DNA from 3 places in the Lachnospira sp. genome. Region 3 is predicted to be linked to each of the others. Evidence: predicted binding sites of a transcription regulator. Region 3 holds the regulator's gene; each other region holds the start of a gene.
The links. The regulator Rex, encoded in region 3, represses fermentation and respiration genes when NADH is low (regulators of the CRP and FNR family bind a similar motif). The targets are predictions, from matches to a motif close to ATTGTTAANTANTTAACAAT.
Positions count from the first base shown of each region.

Region 1: a site for Rex is predicted at 1,223-1,242, ahead of rsxC (electron transport complex subunit RsxC). Genes of this name have one in related genera too.
Region 2: a site for Rex is predicted at 1,866-1,885, ahead of adhE (bifunctional acetaldehyde-CoA/alcohol dehydrogenase). Genes of this name have one in related genera too.

Region 1 is NZ_JAEEVD010000005.1:65,166-68,431, forward strand. Features, by position in the region: gene QVA17_RS02935 (ribonuclease H-like domain-containing protein) at 44-1,210, opposite strand; gene rsxC (electron transport complex subunit RsxC) at 1,519-2,838, shown strand; gene QVA17_RS02945 (RnfABCDGE type electron transport complex subunit D) at 2,853-3,266, shown strand, end outside.
Region 2 is NZ_JAEEVD010000003.1:70,028-73,293, reverse strand. Features, by position in the region: gene adhE (bifunctional acetaldehyde-CoA/alcohol dehydrogenase) at 1-1,670, opposite strand, end outside; gene QVA17_RS02030 (HD-GYP domain-containing protein) at 2,158-3,255, shown strand.
Region 3 is NZ_JAEEVD010000007.1:31,004-34,269, reverse strand. Features, by position in the region: gene QVA17_RS03495 (homocysteine S-methyltransferase family protein) at 1-1,474, shown strand, start outside; gene QVA17_RS03490 (redox-sensing transcriptional repressor Rex) at 1,591-2,235, shown strand; gene QVA17_RS03485 (hypothetical protein) at 2,405-3,037, shown strand; gene QVA17_RS03480 (NAD(P)H-hydrate dehydratase) at 3,027-3,266, shown strand, end outside.

The DNA of each region.
Region 1 (3,266 bases), on a different contig from region 3:
GCCTTAAACTTTTCTTTTGGGAAAGGGAAAACTAGCACTTAAACTAATATGAATTAGCGGCGTACTTAATTAATACACTTAGGTATGCCGCTTTTTTTATTGTCTCCATATCCTTTAATTCCATAAAGAGGTCATTTTTTTCAAAACTTTCTTTGAAAATGTTTATCTCCTCAAATTCCTCAAAGACCGGAATAAATCTAGAAGTATGACAGATATAACAATTCTCCTTTGTCGCTTTTATTCTAAACTCTTTATCAATATAGTTGGCCACAGATTTATGTATTGCCTTATTCTCATTTGGTATAAAGAAGTAGTCTTTATAGTTTTTATAAAAATGCTTCAACTCCGTCTTAATTACTTTTATCTTTATAGATACATTTTCCTTAGTTATTTTTAAAGAAAAGTAGTCAGAGTTAAAATTAAAGTCACTAGCTAGTGGGGCGAGAAGCTTAAAAGAAAGATTAATTTCTGATTGTAAGTCTTTTTCCTCTAGAAGAAAGTCTAACTTAGCCTCTTTATTTATTTCGCTATTAAGTAGATTCTCTAGATAGACCTTATTGTTAGCTATAAATTCAAGCTGGCTTAGGGCAGTAGTAGGTAATATATGAAGCATGCCCATTAAATCATCGTGATTGTGTAAAAGGATTAACTCTCTTTTTTCTTCCTCTTTAAAGGCAATAAAGTCCTTAAAGAGCTTAATAAGCTCCTTACCGCTAAATTTATCTTTTCTTTCATAGCCTAGATACTTTTCCACGTCCTTTTGCTTGTGGCTTTCAATGGGAAGTTTATTTTTATAGGCTCTAATAATTTTAAAAAGATCCATAGATTCATAAGAATTTTCCTGTAAGAATTCCTTCTCAATTGGTAATTCGTGAAATTTCGCCCTCTTTTTTAGGAAAGGAATGTCAAAACTGTCCCCGTTATAGTGTACTAAATTTAGTACATTTACTCCGGATAATACCTTATTAAAGGTTAAAATTAGGGCAATTTCATCCTCAGCCTTCTCACAAAATAGCTGATTTAATTCCCAGTTTTTACCATTAAATTTGATGTAACCTAGGAGATAAATCATGGAATTTTTAGCGGAAAGACCAGTGGTTTCTATATCGAAAAACACAGTATTTGTGCGACTTTTATTAAATATTGTTAAAAAATTATCTATACTTTTTAAAAGATTTGTATCAACGATTTGTTTGTTTACAGTATACAATTTGTTGCCTCCCTTGATATAAATTTCACAAAAAACACTGTTAAGAAAATATCATTCTTTGTCTATTATATACGAAAATATATGCAAAAAAAAGTAGATTTATTTTTCTTAATGATATAAAATAATCAAGTAAAGAGATTTTAGTTAAAATTTATCATTAAGCTTTAATGGTAAGTGCTCAAAATCTAACTCACCAAAAGTTCTAATTTTTTAGGCCTTTTAGTGAGTTATTTTTCGTTTAAGGACTTTGTTTGATTTATAACAAACACTTTAGGCATGAGCAATTTTAAAAAAAAGGAGAGAAATCAATGGGAAAGTGTACATTTAAGGGAGGTATACATCCTTTCGATGGCAAAGAGTTATCTAAAGATAAGCCTATTAAGGAATTATTCCCTGCCCTAGGAGAGATGGTTTTTCCGCTTTCACAGCACATTGGAGCACCTGCCAAACCTCTTGTAAACAAGGGTGACTATGTTTTGGCTGGTCAGCTAATCGCAGAAGCTGGTGGATTCGTATCCGCAAATATTCATTCATCTGTTTCTGGTACTGTTAAAGCAATCGAGCCTAGAACACTTGCAACAGGTGGCAAGTGCAATTCTATCATTATTGAGAATGATGGAGAGTATAAGGAGATAGAGTATAAGGAGTCTAAATTTGAAGATTTAACTAGAGAAGAAATCTTAGACAAAATTAAGGCTGCCGGTGTTGTTGGTATGGGTGGAGCTGGTTTCCCAACTAACGTTAAGTTATCACCAAAAAATCCAGAGAATATTGATTACATTATTATTAATGGTGCAGAGTGTGAACCATACTTAACATCAGATTATCGCAGACTCTTAGAAGAAGGCGATAAGGTTGTAATGGGTCTTAAGATTGCACTTAAGTTATTTGATCATGCTAAGGGTATTATTGCTATCGAAGATAATAAGCCTGAAGCTATTAAGAAAATGAAGAAGTTAGTTGAATCAGAAGCTGATATTGAAGTCAAGGAATTAAAGACTAAGTATCCTCAGGGTGGTGAACGTAGCTTAATTTACGCTACTACTAAGAGAGAAATTAATTCGTCTATGCTTCCAGCTGATGCTGGTTGTATCGTACATAATGTTGATACAGCATTTTCAATTTACCTTGCAGTAATTGAGGGTAAACCACTTACAAAGAGAATCTGTACAGTTACAGGTGATGGCGTTAAGAATCCTGGAAACTTCTATGTATGGCTTGGTACAAACTACAGACAGTTACTTGAGGCTGCTGGCGGTCCTGTGGGCGAACCAGAAAAGTACATCTCAGGTGGTCCTATGATGGGCTTCTCTATGTATAGCCTTGATGTACCAGTTGTTAAGGGAAGTTCTTCTTTACTTGTATTTGAAGAAGATATCGTATCAAAGATTGATGCTAGTGCATGTATTAGATGTGGTAGATGTGCTGAAGGATGTCCAGAACATTTACTTCCAACAAAGCTTGCTGAATTCGCTTCACGTAATGATGAAGAAGGATTTACAAAGTTTGATGGTATGGAATGTGTAATGTGTGGTAGCTGTTCATATGTATGTCCAGCAAAGAGACCTCTTACACAGCAGATTAAGTCTATGAGAATGAGAGTCTTAGCTAATAGAAGAAAGAAGTAGAAAGGAATAAAAACATGAGCGAGAAATTTAACGTTTCCACTAATCCACATGTGCGTAGTAAGGTAACTACTCAGTCAGTTATGCGCGATGTTTTAATTGCCTTAACACCTGCTTCGCTATTTGGAATTTATAATTTTGGATTTGATGCATTAATTCGTATTATTGTCGGCGTAGTAGCTTGTATAGCTTTTGAAGCCGTATATCAGTATTTTATGCATTTAAAAGTTACAGTATCTGACTTAAGTGCTGCAGTTACTGGTTTACTTATTGCACTTAATATCCCATCAACACTTAATGTGGGATTTGAAATTGTTGGTTGTGCTTTTGCAATTATTATTGTTAAGCAGTTATTTGGTGGTTTAGGACAGAATTTTATGAACCCTGCCCTTGGTGCTAGATGCTTCTTACTTATTGCATATACAGGCCCA
Region 2 (3,266 bases), on a different contig from region 3:
GCATCCATAGCAGAACCACCACCGATAGCAATGATTGTATCTGGTTCAAATAATCTCATAGCTTCAGCACCAGCCTTAGCACAAGCAAGTGTTGGATCTGGAGCTACATCATAGAAGCAAGTATACTGGATACCCATTTCATCGAGCTTATCTGTAATGTTCTTAATATGACCGTTCTTGTAAAGGAACTGATCAGTTACGATGAAGGCCTTCTTCTTACCCATAACGTTCTTTAATTCATCAAGAGCTACTGGAAGACAACCCTTCTTGAAGTAAACCTTTTCAGGTGCTCTAAACCAAAGCATATTTTCTCTCCTCTCAGCGACATTCTTGATATTAATAAGGTGCTTAACTCCAACGTTTTCTGAAACTGAGTTACCACCCCAAGAACCACAACCAAGAGTAAGTGAAGGAGTAAGAGTGAAGTTATAGATATCACCGATACCACCCTGTGAAGAAGGTGTGTTAATTAAGCAACGGCAAGTCTTCATAGCTTCTGACCACTTAGCAATCTTTTCCTGCTGTGTAGGAATGTTGATATAAAGTGAAGAAGTATGACCAAAACCACCATCAGCGATTAAGTGTGAAGCCTTATCCATAGCATCTTCGAAGTCATCAGCCTTGTACATAGCAAGAACTGGTGAAAGCTTCTCATGAGCAAATTCTTCAGAAATATCAACTGAAGTAACTTCACCGATAATAATCTTTGTATCTTCTGGAACCTTAACACCAGCAAGACCAGCAATAGTAGCAGCCTTCTGACCAACGATCTTAGCATTTAAGGCACCGTTAATAAGGATAGTCTTTCTAACCTTTTCTGTTTCTGTCTTATTTAAGAAATAGCATCCTCTGTCTTCAAATTCCTTCTTAACAGCATCGTAAATCTTCTTATCAACGATTACTGACTGTTCTGAAGCACAAATCATACCATTATCAAATGTCTTAGAATGAATGATTGAGTTAACAGCTAATGTAATATCTGCTGTTTCATCAATGATTGCAGGAGTGTTACCAGCACCAACACCGAGTGCAGGAGTTCCTGATGAGTAAGCTGACTTAACCATACCAGGACCACCAGTTGCAAGGATGATATCAGCTTCCTTCATAAGCATATTTGTTAAGTCAAGAGATGGAACATCAATCCAACCAATGATACCTTCTGGAGCACCAGCCTTAACTGCAGCCTCAAGAACTACTCTAGCAGCTTCAATTGTTGAACCCTTAGCTCTTGGGTGAGGACTGATGATAATACCATTACGAGTCTTTAAAGATACTAATGTCTTAAAAATAGCAGTTGATGTAGGGTTTGTTGTTGGAATAACAGCAGCAACAACACCGATAGGCTCTGCAATCTTAGTAATACCAGCAGCTGTATCTCTTTCAAGAACACCACAAGTCTTTGTGTCCTTGTACTTATTGTAGATATACTCAGAAGCGAAATGGTTCTTGATAACCTTATCTTCAACGATACCCATTCCTGTTTCTTCAACTGCTAACTTAGCAAGACGAATTCTTTCCTTGTTAGCTGCAAGAGCTGCTGCTCTAAAAATCTTGTCTACCTGTTCCTGAGAAAATGTAGCGAATTCACGCTGTGCTTTTCTTACTGAATTAAGCTTTTCTTCAAGAGCTTCGACTGTGTCAACGACTAATGTTTTCTGTTTCTCTGACATAATCTCCTCATTTCTGCGCTGCCAATAAATTTGACTTACGACCCGGATAAAGAAATATAGATAAAACGTTGTTGCTAATTAAGGGAGGTCTATATTTCATATCGTAAATAAATTCTTTAGAAACGTAAGCAGCGCTTTACGCTTCTAATTTAGGTAAAAAGTAGCTCTAAAGGAAAAGTTACTTTTCTAACGAAGTTTGATAATTAATTAACAAGGTCAATATACCATGAGAAATAACCCGTGTCAATAGAAACTGTTAAAAAAATAACAAGCAATTTCACCTAAAAATTTGTACATTTACTAGTAATATTTTTTTTATTCCACAACTAATTGATATATTATTAAATATATGTTATTTTATAATTAATTGCAAGTGCTAGCTATATTTTTATGCTAAAAAATTAACAGAAGGTATACATAGATATAAAGTACTTGAACGTGATAATTTTATAAACCAGATCAAATGCAGCATTAAGTGGGGTAGGCTATGAAAAAGGTGAGTGTAGATAGCTTAAAAGGCAATGAAATATTGGCATTACCTGTAGTTTCTGACAACGACATCGTATTAATTCACGCAGATGTGGTGCTCACAAGTGATTTAATAAACCGTATCCACAATATAGGTTTGTATGAAGTCTATATTAAGGACGATCTTGTTAATGAAACTAAGGAAGAAAATCATGTAGAAATTCCTAAACAAGGGGAAACTGTACATGTTTATAAGGTTGAGGAAACAATTGAAAATTCTAGAGAAGTAATCAAATCTGTTTTAGAGAAGCACATTTACAAACACAATGAGGAACTTAAGCAAATCGGAAGAGAAGCGGAGAGAATCATTGACTCTGTACTTGAGGAACCAGAGGTAATTACTAACATTACGGAGATTCGAAATGTCAGTACAGATATGTATACTCATTGTTTAAATGTGTGCTCCCTCTCTACAATTATGGCTCTACGTCTAAGAATGAGCGAGAAACAGGTTAGAAATGTATCTCTTGGTGCAATCCTTCACGATATAGGTTTGCGCTATATTAAGGTACCTTATATAAATGTGACAGAGTCCGATATGTCCGACAAAGATGCCATTGAATACAAGAAACACACTATATTTGGCTATAGTTCTCTTCAGGATGAAACTTGGATAACAGATGTGGCAAAGGAGATTATTTTACTTCATCATGAAAGAATTGATGGTTCAGGCTATCCTTTTCAGCAAACAGGTGATAAACTAAGGTCAGAGGTAAAACTCGTATCAATATGTGATGAATTTGATAGTCTCATAAGTGGAATCGGAAACAGAAAATTAAAGATTTATGAGGCCATTGAGTATCTGAAGGTGCACGCAGGAACTACATTTGACGCGGCTATTACAGAAAAATTATTAGACTCCGTGGCAGCCTTCCCTGTTGGCATTACAGTAATTACTGATAAGGGTGAAAAGGGTGTGGTAATAAGGCAGAATCGTGAATATACAGATAGACCTGTTATAAAAATGACCTTCCACGCAGATGGTACACCATACGAAGAAAATATTGAGAAGAATCTTATGACAGAGCTCACAATGTTCATTGTTGATACAGAATAAATTATAGAAAC
Region 3 (3,266 bases):
AGGTAAGAAGAAGTTCCAGCAGGCTCTTAAAGATAGAGATATGGACTACATTTTAGGTCAGGCTCTAGAGCAAACTAGCGCCGGTGCTGACATTTTAGATGTAAATGTAGGCGTGCCAGGTATTGATGAAGTGGAGATGATGGTGGACACAATTAAAGCCCTACAGTCAGTGGTTGATGTGCCTCTCCAGATTGATTCCACAGATCCTTTAGTTTTAGAGGCTGCCCTTCGAGTTTACAACGGTAGAGCCCTAGTAAACTCTGTTAATGGTGAAGAGGAGTCCTTAAAAAATATATTGCCAATCTGTAAGAAATACGGTGCAGCAGTAATTGGTCTAGCTCTTGATGAAGATGGAATTCCAAAGAAGGGCGAGGATAGAGTAAAGATTGCAAAAAAGATTTTAGATAGAGCCACAAGCATTGGAATTGATAAGAAGGATATTTACATTGATTGCCTTACCTTAACAGTTTCAGCAGAACAGGAAGGGGCAAGAGAAACGCTTAAAGCCCTACAAACAGTTAAGAATGAGCTAGGACTTAAGACAATTCTTGGTGTTTCTAATATTTCCTTTGGTTTGCCAAATCGTGTATTAGTTAATCACATTTTCTTAACCATGGCTCTTCAGGCAGGTTTAGATTTATGTATTATTAATCCAAACCTTCCTGAGATGATGGGAGCAATTAGAGCCTTTAAGGTACTTGCTTGCTTTGATGAGAACTCAGTAGATTATGTGGCAGCCTATGCAAATATGCCTCAAACTAAGATAGTTCCTGTATCAGAAGCAAAGACAGCAGGAAATAATCCAAGCGCAAACACTAATATTAACCTTCAGGAAAAGAAAGGAAATTACGAGCTTTCAGATTTAGCTTATGCTGTAAAGAAGGGCCTTAAAAGTGAAGGTGCAGCAGTAACAAGAGAGTTACTAACTAAGATGGATTCCATGGACATTGTAAATAAGTCCTTAATTCCAGCCCTTGATGAGATTGGCGTGGAATTTGAAAAAGGAACTCTATTCCTACCTCAGCTAATTATGGCAGCTTCAGTAGCATCAGAGGCCTTTGATGTAATTAAGGAAACCCTTAATAAAGATAGTGATGAGACAGTTTCAAAGGGAAAGATTGTCATTGCCACAGTTAAAGGCGATGTTCATGATATTGGAAAAAATATTGTTAAGGTATTACTTGAAAACTATGGCTATGAGGTTATTGATTTAGGTAAGGATGTGCCATACGAGGATGTTGTTAACGCTATTAGAGATAATGATGTTCACCTTTGCGGCCTATCAGCGCTTATGACTACAACTCTTGTTTCTATGAAGGAAACAATTCAGCTTATTCGTGAAAATAATCTTGATTGTAAGGTCATGGTAGGTGGTGCTGTACTGACCCCAGAATATGCAAAAGAAATAGATGCAGATTTTTATGCAGCCGATGCTAAGGAGTCTGTAGATATTGCTAAAAGAGTGCTCGGTTAAATTGTGATAAATGTATTTTGACATTTTTTTAACATTAGTATATAATGCAAGAAGCACAAATACATCGCAAGTTTAGCACTTGATGATTTATATAGAAGTAAGAATGGAGTAAGGATATGGAAGAGAAAGAAGAAAAGAAGATATCGGCGGTTGTTATTAGAAGACTGCCAAGGTATTATAGATATCTTGGTGAGCTGGTTGAGAATGATGTACAGCGCATTTCTTCTAAAGAATTAAGTGAGAAGATGAAAGTAACAGCTTCTCAGATTCGACAAGATCTTAATAATTTTGGTGGCTTTGGCCAGCAGGGATACGGTTATAATGTTAAGTATCTTTATGACAAGATTGGTAAGATTTTAGGCGTAGACGAACCACATAACATGATTGTAGTTGGTGCTGGTAATATTGGTCGCGCTATTTGTAATTATTCAGACTTTTCTAAGCGTGGATTTGTAATCAAGGGCTTATTTGATAATAACCCTGAAGTTGCTGGAAAAGAAGTTGCAGGAGTTAAGGTTTATAACTCTGAGGGAATTGCCCAGTTTATTAAGGACAACAATATTGAAATCGTAGCTCTTACACTACCTAAGGTAGCTGCTAAGGAAGTTGCTAATATCGTTGTTGAGGCGGGAATTAAGGCAATTTGGAACTTTGCACCAGTAGATTTAAATCTTCCAAAGGACGTTATTGTTGAGAACGTTCATTTATCAGAAAGTTTAATGAGACTTTCTTATGCAATAGCTAATCAAGAGAAACACTAAGAGCTATTAATTAAAGAGAAATTATTAAGAACCTAGAGCTAGGATAGGCTTTTAAAAGCCAAACCTATAATCTAGGTTCTTTTTATTTTATATTAATTTTCTTGTTTTCTTTTTTAGAATGTAAGATAATTAAAATATAAATAATCTTAGTTATTTTTGGGGGATATAAATGACAAATTTTTCGTATGAGAAGATCAAGGATTTAGAGGGAATTGCAGGAGTTCCCATCCTTACTTTAGATGAGAGATGGTACAAATTAATACCTGCAAAATATAAAACAGACGAGATTAAATACTGGGAAAAAGAAGTCAATGAATTATTAAAGCAACAAGGACAAGCTCACAATGATATAAAAGAGGTCAAAAAGATTAAAAATCAGCTAATCCAGGAAGTAGTTGAGGCCATGGAGGATGATGATAATAGTGAGGCCAAGAAAAAGAAGATGGAGCAAAATCAGCGTCTAATTCAAGAGGCAAAGGATAAGATTGCTAAACTTGAAGATGAGGCTTTAGATTTTCCAAAGGAGCTTGCCAATGCTAACAAGCACTTAATTGCGGAAACGCTAAAGGTGGTCTATGAAAGGCTTAATAACAACGCAGAGGATATTGAGCTTTTGTCTAAACTAATAGATCAAACAAGAATCAAGTTAAAGAAGAACATCGTTATAAGACAGGATAAGGAAGAGGCTAATGAGAAAATGTATACCTATATGCACGATATCTTTGGCCCGGACTTTAGTAACGAACTAGATAAGTTAAATGGCGACTTTAAAATAATGGGAGACAGGAAAAATGAAGATTGAACTAATTGATAGTAATCAGGCAGCAGCTATCGATAAATATACGATAGATATTTTAAAGGTCCCTTCTCTTTTGCTTATGGAAGAGGCAGCAAAAACAGCCTTTAATGAAATAATAAAGGACTTTAAGGAAAAGGATAAATTCTTTATTACTGCCGCTGCAGGAAATAATGGGGCAGATGCCCTAGCAGTAGCTAGAATGCTTTATTTGGCAGGTTACACGAATTTAGAC